One region of the Simplicispira sp. 125 genome, then DNA from elsewhere that is predicted to be linked to it. Evidence: predicted binding sites of a transcription regulator. Region 1 holds the regulator's gene; each other region holds the start of a gene.

Region 1 (2,188 bases):
GCCTGGTCACGGCACGCAGCGAGAAACATTGCCCATGGATGCGCCTGAAGCAACGAAGGCATAAGCCACTGAAAACGGGCACCCGCGCCCGGTGCACCGAAAATTTTGAATGGTAGGCCGTGTTGGACTTGAACCAACGACCAAAGGATTCAAGTTTGCGTGGGTTTCCCCACTCCTTGGACTATGTCATCACCCACAGCCGAACTGTTGGGGTGCCGGGCGCTCGGGGGACGCTTATCGGATGGGCTCCTCACGTCCTAGTCTCTGCACCTTCCCGCCTACCGGTCTTTCGACCTGCCTTCGGCGGGCTTGGCTCAAGATTGCCTTGGCTTGCGCTTTAGGTTTCCTTGAGTTCACCCGGTTTTCCGACGGAAATTACTTTCCGTGGTCACCATTTCGATGAGTCCTCTGCTCTAACCAACTGAGCTAACGGCCCATTCAAGCTGTCTATTGTAGATTCACTTGTGGTGACTTAGCGCGTTCGAGACCAGCCTGGACGTGATGTCCACGATCTGGATCATTTTTTCATAAGGCATGCGCATGGGACCAATGACACCCAAGGTGCCTACGATCTGCCCATCCACCTCGTAAGGGGCACTGACCACGGAGAGCTCCTCAAAAGGAACCACTTGGCTTTCGCCGCCGATGAAAATGCGCACCCCTTCTGCCTGGCTGGAGACATCAAGCAAGCGCAAGATCTGCGTTTTTTGTTCGAACAGATCGAAAGCCCGACGCAAATTACCCATGTCTTTCGAAAAATCACTGACAGCCAGCAGGTTGCGCTCACCGGAGATGACCACCTCTTCCTGGGCTTGCGTGAGCGCCTCAGAACTGACGTTGACAGCGGCCTTCATCAGCGCTGCAATTTCGCCCTGCAGCGACTCCACTTCGGTTTTTATTCTCTCCCGAACCTTCTCCATTGCCATCCCGGCATAGTGAGCGTTCAGAAAATTGGCGGTTTCCAGCAATTGCGTCTGCGTAAAGTCAGTCTCGGAAAAGATCACCCGGTTCTGCACGTCTCCATCGGGCGAGACAATGATGACCAGAAACCGCCGTTCGGACAGGCGCAGGAACTCGATATGCCGGAACACGGAAGACCGGCGGGGCGCCATGACCACACCCACAAACTGCGACAAATTGGAGAGCATGTGCGCTGCATTCGCGATCACCTTCTGCGGCTGCTCAGGCGCCAATGCATGTGAGGTGATTTGTTCGCGTTGCACCGTGAGCATAGTGTCCACGAACAGTCGATACCCTCTGGCAGTCGGTATGCGTCCTGCAGAGGTATGCGGACTTGCAATCAGCCCTAACTCTTCCAGGTCAGCCATGACATTGCGGATAGTCGCCGGAGAGAGTTCAAGCCCCGAAGCACGCGAAAGCGTACGCGAACCGACGGGTTGTCCATCTTCGATATAGCGCTCTACCAACGCTTTGAGCAACAACTTGGCACGGTCATCCAGCATGTGTTGATTTTAGTGATGTAATTTCAATATGACACCTTACTTCCGCCATGTCGCACTGATCGGCAAGTACCAGTCCCAGGTTGCTGGCACGGCTGCAGCAGGGTCTCGGCAATTGATGGAAGACATTGCCGATTTTTTGCTGAGCCAGGGCTGCAAAGTGGCCATGGAAACGCGCACCGCCGCAGCGACCGGCATGGACCAGCATCCCACGCTGGATGCTGACGCGATTGGCGAGCAATGCGACCTGGGTCTTGTGGTCGGAGGCGACGGCACCATGCTGAGTATTGGCCGCCAGTTGGCACGACACGGCACGCCTCTGATCGGCATCAATCAAGGGCGCCTCGGATTTGTCACCGACATTCCGCTAGAGAACTACCAGACGACCCTCACACCCATGCTGCATGGCGAATACGAGGAAGACCACCGGCCCCTGATGCATGCCCGGGTAGAAAGAGAAGGCCGGATTGTTTTTGACGCCTTCGCCATGAACGATGTCGTGGTCAATCGAGGTGCGACGTCAGGCATGGTGGAGTTGCGGGTGGAGGTCGATGGCCATTTTGTGGCCAACCAGCGCGCGGACGGCCTCATCATTGCCTCGCCCACCGGATCTACGGCCTATGCGCTTTCCGCTGGCGGGCCCATGCTCCATCCATCGATCCCAGGCTGGGTATTGGTGCCCATTGCACCCCACACCTTGTCGAACCGCCCCATCGTTCTTGCCGACA
Region 2 (2,188 bases), 2.1 Mb from region 1:
GTCGATGCCGCGCTTCAGATCCATCGGGTTCATGCCGGCGGCCACGTACTTCATGCCTTCGCGCACGATGGCCTGGGCCAGCACGGTGGCGGTGGTGGTGCCGTCACCAGCGATGTCGGAGGTCTTGGAAGCGACTTCCTTGACCATCTGCGCGCCCATGTTCTGCAGCTTGTCCTTGAGCTCGATCTCCTTGGCGACGGACACACCGTCCTTGGTCACGGTGGGGGCGCCGAACGAGCGCTCGAGCACCACGTTGCGGCCTTTAGGGCCCAGGGTGGTCTTGACGGCGTTGGCCAGAATGTTTACACCTTCGACCATGCGTGCGCGGGCTTCGCCGCCGAAAACTACGTCTTTTGCTGCCATTTTGGAGCTCCTGAATATGGGTTAAATACGGTTCCAGCGCCCGTCTGTCAAGCGCTGTAAGCTATCAATAAAGTAGCTTGCGAATTACTTCTCAACGACGGCAAAAAGGTCGTCTTCCTTCATGACCAGCAGCTCGTCGCCATCGACCTTGACGGTCTGGCCGCTGTACTTGCCAAACAGAACGCGGTCACCGACCTTGACGCTCATGGCGATGCGCTCGCCGTCTTCGTCGTGCTTGCCCGGGCCCACGGCCAGCACTTCACCCTGGTCGGGCTTCTCGGCGGCGTTGTCGGGGATGAAGATGCCGGAGGCGGTCTTGGTTTCGCTTTCGATGCGCTTGACGATCACACGGTCGTTCAGGGGGCGAAGTTTCATTGCATATCTCCTGGATTCAAAAAACACTTGCGATGCAAAGCGCCTGATAGGCAGGCGCTCAGTAATTTCAGCTCGATATGGGGTGCTGCTAGCACTCACGTCGGGCGAGTGCTAATGATAAGGGCATTTGGCGGCGTTTCAAGAGGAGGGCCTTTGCCACCATGGCAAAAGCCACCATTTCTGGTGGCCGATGCGGTGGCGCGGCGCACCAGGGTACGGGGCCCAAGCGGGGGGAAGTCGCGTCTAGCTTTGAGCCTCGGCAGGCGCCAGCAGGCCCAGAAAGCTGTCGAGGATATGAAAATGGTCCTCGAAGTATTCGTCTTCCAGCCCCGCAAGTGCGTCGATGGCCACCCATTCGGCCTGTGCGGCGTCGTCATCGGCAAGCACGTGCGGTGGTGGTCGATCGCCCAGGTCGAAGTAGTGCGCATGGGTGATGGTGCGCCCGCGTTGGCTGCGCGCCGGATGGTCGAAAACGCGTACCGCCTGGAACGCCTGCGCCAGCGCATCCGGTGGCAGGTCGCAATGGGTTTCCTCCGCCAGTTCGCGCAGGCAGCTTTGCCACAGGGTTTCGTTGGATTCAATAAACCCACCGGGCAGTGCCAGCAGGCCGCGCCCTGGTGCATGGGCGCGCCGGATCAGCAGCACCTGGTTGCGGCAGCGCAGCAGTGCATCGACGGTGACAAAAACAGGCGGATAGGGCGCTGCAGACCACGCTTGGCGGGCCGCCTGCAGTGCGTGCCACTCGCCCTGCAGTGCGCTGTAGGCGGGGTGCAGGGCAAATTGGCGCAGAAAATCGAGACTGGAATCGGGCAACTCGTCCTGTATCTGGGCCAAGGCTGCTTGGGCGTGGCCCGGTGCGGCCGAAAAATAGGCGGCGCGCAAGGGCGTGGCATCGGTGTCGGTCTGCCGAGCCAGGGCGCGCAACTCCCAATGGGGAAAGCTGCGCAAATAACCGCTGGTGGCATCCTTGAAGTGCCCGATCAGGCAGATTTTGGTCCGCTCCGGCGATGATTCGCCCTGCTGCACAAGGCAATCGTGCACGCTCGCCTGCACTGCGTGCGCCCACCGGGCTTCGTCGAAGTAGTCGCGTATCGGAAGCATGTGCACCCGTGCCTGGTCGGACTCGGGTAGCGCACCGTGCAGCAAGGCGGCACGTTCTTGCCAGGTGAAAGGGTTGCGCGGCGAACGCGCGGCATGGGCAGAGCCCAGCACGACAATGACCTGGCGCGCTGCGGCAAGTGCATCGCGCAGCAGTGCCAGGTGGCCGTTGTGTACGGGCTGGAAGCGCCCAATGAGGATGGCGGTGTCGTACATGCTTTGAAAAAATGAACTGCTGGCGCTGGTGTATGCAGCGCAGGTGTTGATTTTCAGTCAAATGGGTCGAACACGCCTACCAGGAAGCCACGGCGTGTGGTGGGCATACGGCCCGATAGACCACAGGGGATAAATC
Region 3 (2,188 bases), 2.0 Mb from region 1:
CAGGAGCACGGCTGCCCGGCCTTCCAGGGCTACTTCTTTGGTCGGCCAGAACCGCTGGAGGCTTTCGAGCAGAGGGTACTGGCAGGCTCAATCGGTCGCAGCGCTCAAGCTCTGCCGCAACCGGACTGATAACCCTCCATCCATGCCATGGAGGGTGTCCCATGAAAATCACCTCTTCGGCCCTGCACCGGCACGCACAACACGGCGCCACCCGCGCCACCACACCCGCAGACTCCCAAGAGAGCCTGACGCCCCGCCTGGCCATGGTGCGCGACCAGATCGAGCGTATGACCGGTGTGCTCGCCCAAATCAGCCCCCTGCAGGCCGAACCGGCGCCCGCTGCCACGGAGTTTGCCCCTGCCAGCCCATCACCCGCCCCGCAAGCCGCGCGCAGTGCCGGTTTTGGCCTGGTGGTCGAGCAGCACACACGGGTGGAAGAATCGGAACACACCCCATTCGCTGCCGAAGGCGTTGTACGTACCGCCGACGGGCAGGAAATCCGTTTCACCCTGCTGCTGGATATGCAGCGCACCCACCGCGAGGAAACCTGGAGCAGCCTGCACCTGGCATCGGCCGACAGCCCCTTTGCCCTGCGCGGCAAACACAGCAGCGCCTTGGGCGCCGTGCGCTCGACCAGCATTTATCTGCGCGAAGACGGCAGCGCAGGCACCGTGCAACAGATTGACCTGGCGGTCTGACGCGCTTCAGGAGACCGTCTGAATCTCCTGTCGCACCCAGTCGGCATATTCCGCCGTGGCCCGCAGCGGCTGCACCACCAGCTCAGGCAATGCGTAGGGATGCTGCGCCCGCAACAAACCCAGCAGCGCCGGCACGGCCACAGGCAGGGTCTTGCACACCAGACGGTGCTCGCTTTCTTCATGCAGCGTGCCCTTCCAGTGGTAGTGCGAGGCGATCACCTCAATCTGCACACAGGCGGCCAGGCGCTGCTGCAGCACGGCCTGCGCCAGACGCCGGGCCTCTTGCGCGGTGGCCACCGTGGTTGTGACGGCGCTCAGTTCAGCGCAAGCCTCCAGCAGTTTCATACAGTTCTCCTTGGGTAGGCTGCCCCGGTTCCTCATGGAACAAAGAAATCACGGCATTACGCTACTATTTTTATAGCTATTAGCGCTTATCCATTAAGCGTCAGGAGCCATTTTCACTCAAAAATTCGTAAAACCTACACCCTAGCCCCCAGGGGAACTTCGGGTTTAGCAGTCCCTCGAAGAGAGTGCTAATATGATGATATTGAGGAAAGGAATTCTAGAATGACCATTCAATCTGGATCCGCAACGACGGCCCTGGCCCCTGCCAACCCCTGGGCGCTGGTGCCGCCGCTGGGCAATCTGGACGCCTACATTTCAGCGGTCAACCGCCTGCCACTGCTGACCCCTGAAGAAGAGCAGTCGGCCGCACGTGCCTTGCGCAAAGACAACGATCTGGATGCCGCCGGTAAGTTGGTGATGTCACACCTGCGCCTGGTGGTTTCAATCTCGCGCCAGTATTTGGGCTACGGGCTGCCGCACGGCGACTTGATCCAGGAAGGCAACATTGGTCTGATGAAGGCGGTCAAGCGCTTCGACCCGGATCAAGGCGTGCGTCTGGTCAGCTACGCCATGCATTGGATCAAAGCCGAGATCCACGAATACATCCTGAAGAACTGGCGCATGGTCAAGGTGGCCACCACCAAGGCCCAGCGCAAGCTGTTTTTCAACCTGCGCTCAATGAAGCAAGGCTTCAAGGCCGACGTTGACGCCAACGACACGCACCGCAATACGCTGTCCGAGCATGAAATCGACCTGGTGGCAGCGCAGCTCAAGGTCAAGCGCGAAGAAGTCATGGAGATGGAGACGCGCATGTCGGGCGGCGATGTGCTGCTGGATCCCGCACCTTCGGACGATGGTGAGCAGGCCTTTGGCCCCATTGCCTACCTGGCCGATGTCGCGCACGAGCCCACGTCCATGATCGAGTCGCGCCAGCGTGACGAACTGGCCACCGACGGCATTGCCACAGCCCTCTCCAGCCTGGATGAACGCAGCCGCCGCATCGTGGAAGAGCGTTGGCTCAAGGTCAACGACGATGGTTCGGGCGGCATGACGCTGCACGAACTGGCAGCGGTTTACAGCGTGAGCGCCGAACGCATCCGCCAAATCGAGGTGGCGGCCATGAAGAAAATGAAGAAAAGCCTGGC

What was found. The regulator HrcA, encoded in region 1, represses chaperone genes, less so after heat shock. The targets are predictions, from matches to a motif close to TTAGCACTCNNNNNNNNNGAGTGCTAA.
Region 2: a site for HrcA is predicted at 827-853, ahead of groES (co-chaperone GroES). Genes of this name have one in related genera too.
Region 3: a site for HrcA is predicted at 1,209-1,235, ahead of rpoH (RNA polymerase sigma factor RpoH). Genes of this name have one in related genera too.

What each region holds. Positions count from the first base shown of each region.
Region 1 covers NZ_QEKM01000001.1:91,712-93,899, reverse strand. Annotated here, with positions in the region: gene hrcA (heat-inducible transcriptional repressor HrcA) at 459-1,463, opposite strand; gene C8D04_RS00450 (NAD kinase) at 1,492-2,188, shown strand, end outside.
Region 2 covers NZ_QEKM01000001.1:2,227,529-2,229,716, reverse strand. Annotated here, with positions in the region: gene groL (chaperonin GroEL) at 1-363, opposite strand, end outside; gene groES (co-chaperone GroES) at 448-738, opposite strand; gene C8D04_RS10480 (NUDIX domain-containing protein) at 982-2,052, opposite strand.
Region 3 covers NZ_QEKM01000001.1:2,084,466-2,086,653, forward strand. Annotated here, with positions in the region: gene C8D04_RS09710 (EAL domain-containing protein) at 1-129, shown strand, start outside; gene C8D04_RS09715 (hypothetical protein) at 162-698, shown strand; gene cutA (divalent-cation tolerance protein CutA) at 705-1,043, opposite strand; gene rpoH (RNA polymerase sigma factor RpoH) at 1,266-2,188, shown strand, end outside.